2 regions of the Pantoea alfalfae genome follow, and region 2 is predicted to be linked to the other one. Evidence: predicted binding sites of a transcription regulator. Region 2 holds the regulator's gene; the other holds the start of a gene.
What was found. The regulator CRP, encoded in region 2, controls carbon source genes, mostly activating them, when cyclic AMP is high. The targets are predictions, from matches to a motif close to ATGTGANNNNNNTCACAT.

Region 1: a site for CRP is predicted at 2,554-2,571, ahead of pth (aminoacyl-tRNA hydrolase). Genes of this name have one in related genera too.

What each region holds. Positions count from the first base shown of each region.
Region 1 is NZ_CP082292.1:2,350,239-2,355,562, reverse strand. Features, by position in the region: gene K6R05_RS10975 (ANTAR domain-containing response regulator) at 1-434, shown strand, start outside; gene ychF (redox-regulated ATPase YchF) at 608-1,699, opposite strand; gene pth (aminoacyl-tRNA hydrolase) at 1,808-2,395, opposite strand; gene ychH (stress-induced protein YchH) at 2,651-2,926, shown strand; gene K6R05_RS10955 (GGDEF domain-containing protein) at 2,923-4,074, opposite strand; gene prs (ribose-phosphate diphosphokinase) at 4,286-5,233, opposite strand.
Region 2 is NZ_CP082292.1:428,940-434,263, forward strand. Features, by position in the region: gene argD (bifunctional acetylornithine/succinyldiaminopimelate transaminase) at 1-49, shown strand, start outside; gene K6R05_RS01985 (YccS/YhfK family putative transporter) at 51-2,126, opposite strand; gene crp (cAMP-activated global transcriptional regulator CRP) at 2,184-2,816, opposite strand; gene K6R05_RS01995 (OsmC family protein) at 3,120-3,524, shown strand; gene K6R05_RS02000 (phosphoribulokinase) at 3,892-4,761, opposite strand; gene K6R05_RS02005 (YheU family protein) at 4,823-5,041, opposite strand; gene K6R05_RS02010 (hydrolase) at 5,046-5,324, opposite strand, start outside.

The DNA of each region.
Region 1 (5,324 bases), 1.9 Mb from region 2:
GCGATAACTCTACCCTGTTTCACCCCACAAACCCGCTCCCCTGGCCCGCGCTGCCAAAGATTGCGCTGACTGCCATTGAAACGCCATCACGACTACAGTGGATTGCCGAACAGAAGATCGACAGCTACATGCGCAAACCCGTGCGCTTTGACGGTGTGATGACTGCGTTTACCCTGGCGCTTACTCATGCTGCACAGATCCACCAGCTCGAAGCGCAGCTCCGGCGGCAGGAGGAGCGTCTTAGGGCGCGCAGATTTCTGTTTTCCGCGCAACTGCGGGTAATGTCTGCGCTACGGCTTGAGGAGGACGATGCTTACAGCCTGCTGCGCCGCGCTTCAATGGCGCAACACATGACCATTGAAAATCTCAGTTGTGCGTTGCTGAACGATACGGAGTCCTGGATCAACCGGCTGAGGTCAATGCTGACGGAGTAATGGGCATTGTTTAACCGGAGGCTGTACTGTTTTTCATACGCATCTTTGAGTGCGTTGTTGCGAGAGATATTGGGACGCTGTGAAATAAAAAATCCACGCAATTGCGTGGATATTTTTATAGGGTTTTTGCGTTGTTATGAGATTCAGCGAAACCTCATGAGGCAATCAGCAAATCAGACGTTAAACAGGAAGTTCATCACATCGCCATCTTTCACGATGTACTCTTTACCTTCTGAACGCATCTTGCCGGCTTCTTTCGCGCCTTGCTCGCCTTTGTAGGCGATAAAGTCTTCAAACGCGATGGTCTGGGCGCGGATAAAGCCTTTCTCGAAATCGGTGTGGATTTTACCGGCTGCCTGTGGGGCAGTGGCGCCAACCGGGATGGTCCAGGCACGCACTTCTTTCACGCCAGCGGTGAAGTAGGTCTGCAGGTTCAGCAGCGAGTAACCGGCGCGGATAACGCGGTTCAGGCCAGGCTCTTCCAGTCCCAGCTCCGCCATGAACTCTTCACGATCTTCATCTTCCAGCTCGGCAATGTCCGACTCAACGGCGGCGCACACCGGCACGACGACTGAACCTTCTGCTTCAGCAATCGCACGCACCTGATCCAGGTACGGGTTGTTCTCGAAACCATCTTCATTGACGTTAGCAATGTACATCGTTGGTTTCAGGGTCAGGAAGCTCAGATAGCGGATGGCCGCTTTGTCGTCGGCATCCAGATCCAGTGAACGCAGCATGCCCGCTTCAGAAAGATGCGGCAGGCACTTCTCCAGCGCAGCCAGCTCGGCTTTGGCATCTTTATCGCCGCCTTTGGCTTTCTTCTGCACACGCTGAATCGCACGTTCACAGGTTTCAAGATCGGACAGTGCTAGTTCGGTGTTGATGACGTCAATATCTTCCGCCGGGTTCACTTTACCCGCCACGTGGATGATGTTGTCGTTTTCAAAGCAGCGCACCACGTGGCCGATCGCTTCGGTTTCGCGGATGTTGGTCAGGAACTGGTTACCCAGGCCTTCACCTTTGGACGCCCCTTTTACCAGGCCCGCGATATCGACGAATTCCATGGTAGTCGGTACCACGCGCTGTGGTTTAACAATCTCAGAAAGCTGGTCGAGACGCAGGTCAGGCATGGGTACCACGCCGGTGTTTGGCTCAATGGTACAGAACGGGAAGTTAGCCGCTTCGATGCCCGCTTTAGTCAGCGCGTTAAACAGAGTGGATTTACCGACGTTCGGCAGGCCCACGATACCGCATTTGAATCCCATGGTTTGATACCCTTTATAACTGGATGGACAGCGCGCCAGAGGGCGGACTGTCGGAGACGAATGGAAAAATTTCGCGCATTATACACGGAATCACGACGATTCGGGCGTTTAAGCAGGCCTGAAGGCGTGCAGCCGGTTCATTGCCTTGATGCGATCCTCTTTCAGCCACAGTTCGGTGCAGCGCGCCGCCTCATCAATGGCATCATCAATCAGCTTCTGCTCGCTGGCGGGCGGCTTGCCCAGCACAAATCCGGTCACCTTGTTGCGATCGCCGGGATGCCCGATACCGATGCGCAGCCGATGGAAATTATTGTTGTTGCCCAGCTTGCTGATGATGTCTTTCAGGCCGTTATGGCCGCCATGGCCGCCGCCCTGCTTGAACTTCGCCACACCGGGCGGCAAATCGAGTTCATCGTGCGCCACCAGAATCTCTTCTGGCGTGATGCGATAAAAGGTCGCCATTGCCGCCACCGCTTTACCGCTCAGGTTCATAAAGGTGGTCGGCACCAGCAGGCGTACATCCTCGCCGGCTATCGCCAGGCGTGCAGTGTAGCCATAGAATTTGCTTTCCTCTTTCAGTGACTGATTGTGGCGTTCAGCCAGTAGATCCAGATACCAGGCACCCGCATTGTGGCGTGTGGCGGCATATTCAGCGCCCGGATTGGCCAGTCCCACAATCAGTTTAATGCTGCTCACAATGATTATCCTGCTGTTATCGCGAAAGGGCGTTAGTTTACTTCGCCACAGGCGAGATGACAAAGCACAAGCATTGAAATGGTTCAGAACGGTGATTAATCATTTTCTATCTAAATCAACAGGCTGCATTCAGGGCCAGGTCATTCTTTATAGCTGATGTGTGATCCAGTCCGCAACGTGGACCCCAGCCATTGCCTAAACTTATGGCACTTAACATTGTGTGCGGTTATTAACTCATATGGATGGAGGTGCAGCATGAAACATCAACACTGCCGCGTAGCGGGTAACAGCTTGATGGTACTGGGATTAGTCACAATGGTGCTGGGTGTTGGGTTTTCAATCATGAACCAGCTGCCGTCACTCGATTTGCCGCAGTTTCTGGCGCAGGGCGCGATTCTGAGCATCTTTATTGGCGCACTGATGTGGCTGGTGGGCGCGCGTATCAGTGGCCGTGAAAAAATTGAAGATCGCTATTACTGGCTGCGTCACTATGACAAGCGCTGCCGCCGGTCACACAATTCCCACCACTAACTGATGGCTGCCGGGACCGGATGCTGCGCTGTGCAGTTCCGGCCACTGGCTTTGGCGTGATAGAGCGCCGCATCAGCAAGCGCCAGTAAACTCTCAAAATCCTGCTGGCCGTGCGTGACCGTGGCAAAGCCAATGCTGACCGACCAGGCAATTTCATTGGGTTGCGATGCACAGACTGCCAGCCGGATCGCCTCACACCACGCCTCTGCATCCCGTGCTTCAGCCGGAATGATGGCCGCAAACTCTTCGCCGCCCAGTCGTGCAAAACGCCCCTCAGCCGGTATCAATCCTCTGACAATTTCGCAAAAGTGAATCAAAATCTGGTCGCCCTGATGATGGCCATACCGATCGTTGATGCTTTTAAAATGATCGAGGTCGAACAGTATCGCGCTGAACGGCCGGTTCTGACGGCGGCAGCGCGCCACTATTTTCTCCGCTTCAGCAAATAGGGCGCGGCGATTCCAGACGCTGGTCAGCGGATCGTGCAGGGAAGTGTGTTTTAACGCGATCTGCATCCGCTCATTTACCATGGCCAGAATGGTAAACGTCAGGCCGATGACAAACAGAATGGATTCCAGAATCACGTAAACCGAGAAGTCCGATCCGCCAATCGCGCCAGGTTGCGTGCTGGCAATGGCGCTATCCAGAAACAGGCGCACCAGATGAAACAGCAGGTGGATCCACAACAGCAGCTGGGCAGGCCAGAAAGTGGCTTTCAGCGTGTCACGCGCCTGCCAGACCAGCTGGATCAGTGCGGCGGTATAGGCGACGCAGGCGATGCACAATACCAGTACCCGTTTGGGTAAGCTGTAATAAAACGCCGGAAAGCAGCAGAGGAGTGCCCAGAGCAGGGCACCCAGTAACCAGTGTGTGCCGATGGGTTTACCGCAGAAACGCCGGAACGCATTTAATAATCCGCCATAAGCGAGCATCACTAACACATTGCCCACCGCAACCGGCAGGAAATGCAGGCCGCTGCTGCGCAGGCTGCTTAAGAATACGGCAATCAGGGTGAAAACCAGTGACAGACAGGTGAAGCCAAGAACGCGGTCATAGTGCGACCCCACCCAGGCAAACACCATAATGATGCTCAGAAACCCCAGCACGTAGAGCTCGCAGACAAATAATGTGTAGATATCGAGGCTCATGATGGCTGAATTCAGATGAGAAATGCGCAGCAAATTACCACTTAATACTGGAGGGCAGAAGCGGGGGAACACCGCGTTTTAGTAAAAAAGTGGGTGGCGTTGAAAACAGGAGATTAAAAGGAAATTTATCGGGGAAAAGGCAGAAAAAGAAGCGGGTTAATCCGGAAGGCAGAGATAAAAAAACCGGGCACAGGGCCCGGTTCCGCGAAGATTAATGCTCGAACATCGCCGAGATAGATTCTTCGTTACTGATGCGGCGAATCGCTTCGGCCAGCATGCCAGATAAGGTCAGCGTGCGCACATTCGGCAGTGATTTAATCTCGTCTGAAAGCGGGATGGTATCGCAGACGATGACCTGGTCGAGTACAGATTTACGCAGGTTTTCAACCGCATTGCCGGAGAAGATCGGATGCGTCGCGTAAGCAAACACGCGCTTGGCACCACGCTCTTTCAGCGCTTCAGCCGCTTTGCACAGCGTGCCGCCGGTGTCGATCATATCGTCGACCAGCACGCAGTCGCGGCCAGCAACGTCACCAATGATGTGCATTACCTGAGAAACGTTCGCGCGAGGGCGGCGTTTATCGATGATAGCCATATCGGTGTCGTTCAGCAGTTTAGCGATAGCACGGGCACGTACTACGCCACCAATATCGGGAGAAACCACAATCGGGTTTTCCAGACCGATCTGCATCATATCTTCCAGCAGGATCGGGCTGCCAAATACGTTATCAACCGGGACGTCGAAGAAGCCCTGGATCTGCTCGGCGTGCAGATCAACCGTAAGAACACGGTCAACACCGACGCTGGAAAGGAAGTCTGCCACTACTTTAGCGGTAATAGGTACACGCGCGGAACGCACGCGGCGGTCCTGACGGGCATAACCAAAGTAGGGGATGACTGCGGTAATACGACCAGCAGAAGCACGACGCAGCGCGTCGACCATCACAACCAGTTCCATCAGATTATCGTTGGTGGGAGCACAGGTGGACTGGATGATGAAAATATCACCACCGCGTACATTTTCATTAATCTGTACGCTCACTTCACCATCACTGAAACGGCCTACAGCGGCGTCTCCCAGGCTGGTGTAAAGGCGATTGGCAATACGTTGTGCTAGTTCCGGGGTGGCGTTACCAGCAAATAGCTTCATATCAGGCACGAGAAGAACCTCAGGCTTTGCGTCCAGAGAATGAACGGCATGACTGTAACCGGCGCGTACGGTCATAGACGTTCACACGGGTGTGTTAATG
Region 2 (5,324 bases):
GGGGATGAGCCGCTTCGCCACCGCCGTCGGCAAAGTGCTTAACGGCTAGCTTAGTTTTTACGTAAGCGTCTGATCAGCCAGCGGCCATGTTGCGGTCGCTGGTTCCACGCCAGCGATGAAATGGTGTACATCACGCTCAGATGATCGAGAATGCGCCGCACATGCTGCTCCACCACCGTGATCGGTCCCTCACTGATGTTCTCCAGGTCATCCAGCAGATTCACCTGTGAGCTTTCACCATCATATTCCAGCCGCTGCTGACACCGCTGCAGCGCAATTTCGCAGGATTGCAGATAGCGTTGAGCCAGCGAGGCGGTCAGCATAGTGTGCTCGCGCGCCAGAATCGTTATCGCATTGATATGCTCGACAATAAACTGACTGTGGGTGACCCAGAGCCGCATATCACTCAGGTAACGGGAGTTGAACGCGGGTTCCTGCATTGCCTGATTCAGTGAGTTAAACAGCGCATTATGCACCTGATTAACCTTCACGCGCTGATAAGCCAGTTTCTCTGGCGACTGTTCGTCGCCCAGTAACAGCCGCAGCGCATCCTGATAGGTTTCCAGCGCGTCGTGGGCGTTCTGCCGCAGTAAGCCGCTCTGCCACTGCGGCCACAGCCACAGCATCCCACCAAAGGCGATCAGACAGCCCATCAGCGTATCCATCAATCGCGGCAGCAGAAACTGCGCGCCATTCAGTGACAGCAGTTGCAGCGAGTAAACTGCCGTGACCGTAAAGCCAATCATCGACCAGCCATAGAACTGGCGGGTAAAGCGATAGCTGATAAAGGTAATTGCCAGCATGATCAGCAGCACCAGCGACTCTGGCACCGCCATGCGCAGCGTGGCAGCCGCGATCACCAGACCGGCAAAAGTGCCCAGCGCCCGGTGCTGAATGCGGACACGGGTAGCGCTGTAGCCGTTCTGGCTGACGAACATGATGGTCATCAGGATCCAGTAGGGTTTGGGGATGTTGAAGAACAGCGCCAGCGCGCTGCCCAGCATCAGCATCACCGCAAAGCGACCCGCCGTGCGCAGCGACGACGAGCGAAACGAGAGATAACTGCGCAGCGCCGGTAACAGCGGCAGGCGGCGCTGGCGGTCTGCCATCAGATCGCGCTGGTAAAGCGGTTTCTGGGTGCGTAGCACCCGCGCAATGCGGTTGAAGTGATAAAGGCAGAAGTTACCCACCGGATTATCGGGATGCTGATGGGCAATTTTCTCCAGTGCGCCGAGCTGTTTATCCATCGCAAAGCGGTCGGGTAACTGGTGATAAAGAATGTTATCTGCCAGCACCCGCAGCCGGGCCGAGATGGTTTTGGCATTCCAGCGGATCACCGCTTCAGCATGGCTTTGCTCCACCAGCTTCTGGACTTCTTCCGGCCGATGCAGGCTGACCGAGATATGCTCCTGCAGATCGAGGGCCACCTGGAAAGCGCGCGTCAGCCTTTTATGGCTGTGATCGCGGCTTGCCGACAGCATATGCATCTGCTGATAACAGGTGTTAATCAGATCGACCACTTTCTGCTGACGGGCCAGCAGTGGCGGCAGCGCCTTTTCCGGATCGGTCAGCTGCGTCAGCAGGGTGTATTTGGCGTCGCAGTAGTTAGCCAGCTCGCGGTAGATCAGGCTCAGGCTTTCGCGCATTGGCTGCTCTTTCCACAGCCAGAACCAGAACCAGTTAAACAGCCCGTACCACAGCGTGCCGCCGATATAGAGCAGCGGGGGGACATAGATGGGCATGCGGCCAATCAGGCTGAGGGTAAAGATGGCGGCAATCAGGGTGCCGGGCAGCAGACGGCCATGCAGCGGGCTGATCTCACCCGTGACGCCGAGCAGCAAAGGCATAGCGAAGAGGATCAGCGGCAGTGGAATCGCATGCAGGGTGAGCCACTGGATCAGAAAGCTGCCGAGGGCAAACAGGCTACCGCCCACAATCAGACGTTTGAAAAAGCGTTTATGCGGCGTATCGAGACCGGCGATATTGCAGCAGGCGGGCACTAATGAGAACAGCAGACCTTTTTGCAGGTCGCCAGCCAGCCAGCCCAGCGCCACCGGCAGACAGAGCACCAGCGTTTGCCGCAAGGCATAATTGACTTCAGGATGGTAAATGATTCGACGCCACATCGGCCCAACACAAACAATAACGGCGTGATGTTGCCATCACGCCGTGGATGACAGGAATTAGCGGGTGCCGTAAACGACGATGGTTTTGCCGTGTGCGGAGATCAGGTTCTGATCTTCCAGCATCTTCAAAATACGGCCCACGGTTTCACGTGAACAACCCACAATCTGACCAATTTCCTGACGAGTGATTTTAATTTGCATGCCGTCGGGATGCGTCATGGCATCTGGCTGCTTCGCCAGGTTAAGCAGAGTCTGTGCAATGCGGCCGGTAACGTCGAGGAAAGCGAGGTTACCCACTTTTTCAGACGTCACCTGCAGGCGACGCGCCATCTGCGATGAGAGTCGCATCAGGATATCGGGGTTAACCTGGATCAACTGACGGAATTTCTTGTAAGAAATCTCCGCCACTTCGCACGCGCTTTTCGCACGTACCCAGGCGCTGCGTTCCTGACCTTCTTCGAACAGGCCAAGCTCACCAATAAAATCGCCCTGATTCAGGTAGGAAAGAATCATCTCTTTGCCTTCTTCATCTTTAATCAGAACCGCGACGGAACCTTTCACGATGTAGTAAAGCGTTTCTGCTTTTTCACCTTGGTGAATCAGCGTACTTTTGGATGGATACTTGTGAATATGGCAATGGGACAGGAACCATTCGAGTGTAGGGTCTGTTTGCGGTTTGCCGAGAACCATTCGCTATTATCCTCTGTTGTAATCGTGCCCAAAATACAGGGGGCAGTTTTCCCTGTCAGGCGGTGAAAGCTTCAAGCGTTTCCTTTTCAGGAAATTATTCGGGCCGCATCAGGCGCAGTGCGCATCATTCTTCCCGGCTTCGCCATCGGGTGACGAAAAATATTTTCAGCACTGTTTGTAGCACAGCTTTTGCCGACTGTCTTCTGTTGTCTCGCTTCAGCTACAGGCGGATTTCTCTGGATTGCTGTTTACCAGGCGAAAGCGTACTCTGGCGACAAAACAGCGTATTCCGGAGCAAAAATCATGCAGGCAAGAGTGAAATGGGTAGAAGGGCTGACATTCCTTGGAGAATCCTCATCCGGCCATCAGATACTGATGGATGGCAATTCAGGTGATAAAGCGCCCAGCCCAATGGAAATGGTGCTGATGGCGGCAGGTGGATGCAGCGCGATTGACGTGGTATCAATTCTGCAAAAAGGCCGCAACGATGTGGCTGATTGTGAAGTAAAACTGACCTCAGAACGTCGTGAAGAGGCGCCGCGAATCTTTACGCACATCAACCTGCATTTTATCGTGAGTGGCAAAGCGCTCCAGGATAAAGTGGTCTCACGCGCGGTCGATCTTTCGGCTGAAAAATATTGCTCGGTGGCCATCATGCTGGGTAAAGGCGTCAACATTACGCATAGCTATGAAGTGATCGAACTTTAGTAGCCGCAGGGGTTATTGCAGACCTGCTAACTTCACTTCCAGTATCTGATGCAGGTTGCTTTAAGACTGTGCCTGGTCCGGAAATCCGCTTTGAGATTGTGCCTGCGTTGTGAACAGGGTCAGAGCGGTTTGTGTCGGTCCGCTGTCAGATTGTGCCTGCATAGGGAATCCGCGTTGATACTGTGCCTGCGCTGGGAACCGGGTCAGATCGGAAAGTCGCTTAAGCCAATCCCTGGCCGCTCGTCCCGCGCCGTCCCTGGCGCGGGACGCTTTCCTTTTCTGACCCGGTTCCCTGCGTGTTAAGCATTTTCGCTGCTGTCAGATTGATCCTGCATTGGCATTAGTCTGGAAAGGCCCTTTTGACCTCTTACTCTATCCGCTTACCTTCCATCAGCCGCTTCACCAGCGGACCCATGATCAACTCCATCGCCAGACCCATTTTGCCGCCGGGCACCACCAGCGTATTGATGTGCGAGATAAACGAGCCCTGCAGCATTGCCAGCAGGTAGGGGAAGTCGATATCTTCCAGCGCCTGAAAGTGGATCACCACAAAACTCTCATCCAGTGACGGAATGGCGCGGGCTGCGAACGGGTTGGAGGTATCGATGGTTGGAACGCGCTGAAAGTTGATATGGGTGCGTGAAAACTGCGGTGTGATGTAGTTGATGTAATCTTCCATTGAGCGCACCACGGAATCCATTACGGCTTCACGTGAATGACCGCGCTCGCCAGTGTCGCGTACCAGCTTCTGAATCCACTCCAGGTTAACAATCGGTACCACGCCCACCAGCAGATCGACCTGTTCCGCCACGTTGTGCTGCGCTGTCACCACACCGCCATGCAATCCTTCATAAAAAAGAATATCGGTGTTCTGCGGTAGCGGCTGCCAGGGTGTAAAAGTGCCGGGCACCTGATTCCACGGCACCGCCTCATCGTAAGTGTGCAGATATTTACGCGACTGCCCCTCCCCGCTGAGACCATACTCTTTAAAGCTCTGCTCCAGCAGGCCAAAGTCATTGGCTTCCGGGCCGAAGTAGCTGACATGACGTCCCAGATCGCGTGCCTTACGAATCGCCATATCCATTTCAGGGCGGGTAAAGCGGTGAAAACTGTCACCTTCCAGCTCCGCCGCATGCAGGTCAAGCTGCTGAAAAATTTTGCGGAACGCCAGGCTGGTGGTGGTGGTTCCTGCGCCGCTGGAACCGGTCACCGCGATAATGGGATGACGTGCAGACATAGAAAAGCTCCCTGTGAGGTCGGACGATGAGCATTGTTATCATGAAAGGGTGCCGGGTGCATCAGCCACGAAATTCTTTACGCGGCATGATATTGACCGATTCATGCAGTTCCGACCACACCAGCACCACTTCACCGGTTTCCAGCTGGCGTCGCACATCAGCCACCTTGTCCAGCAGGCTACGTTCATGCTCGCCATAGTCAGTGCCTTCACGCAGCACAAAGGTTTCAATCAGATTTTCAAGGGTCTCAGGAGAGACCTGTTGCCAGGGAATAATCACGAGATCAGGTATCCAGAAAAGGGGCGATCCACTGCGGGATGCGCTGTTCCAGCCACATTTCGGGCTGGCGTAACGTCCCGCCGACGAAACCGACGTGGCCGCCGTGTGGTGTCAGTTGATAAGTAATAGTGGCAGATAATTGGCTGCTGTGCGGAATCACCTCATCACTCATAAAGGGATCGTCTTTGGCGTGAATGATTAGCAGCGGTTTCTCTGCGCGTTTGAGCCAGGGCATGGCGCTGGCCCGATGATAGTAATCGGCCGCATCGACAAAACCGTGGGC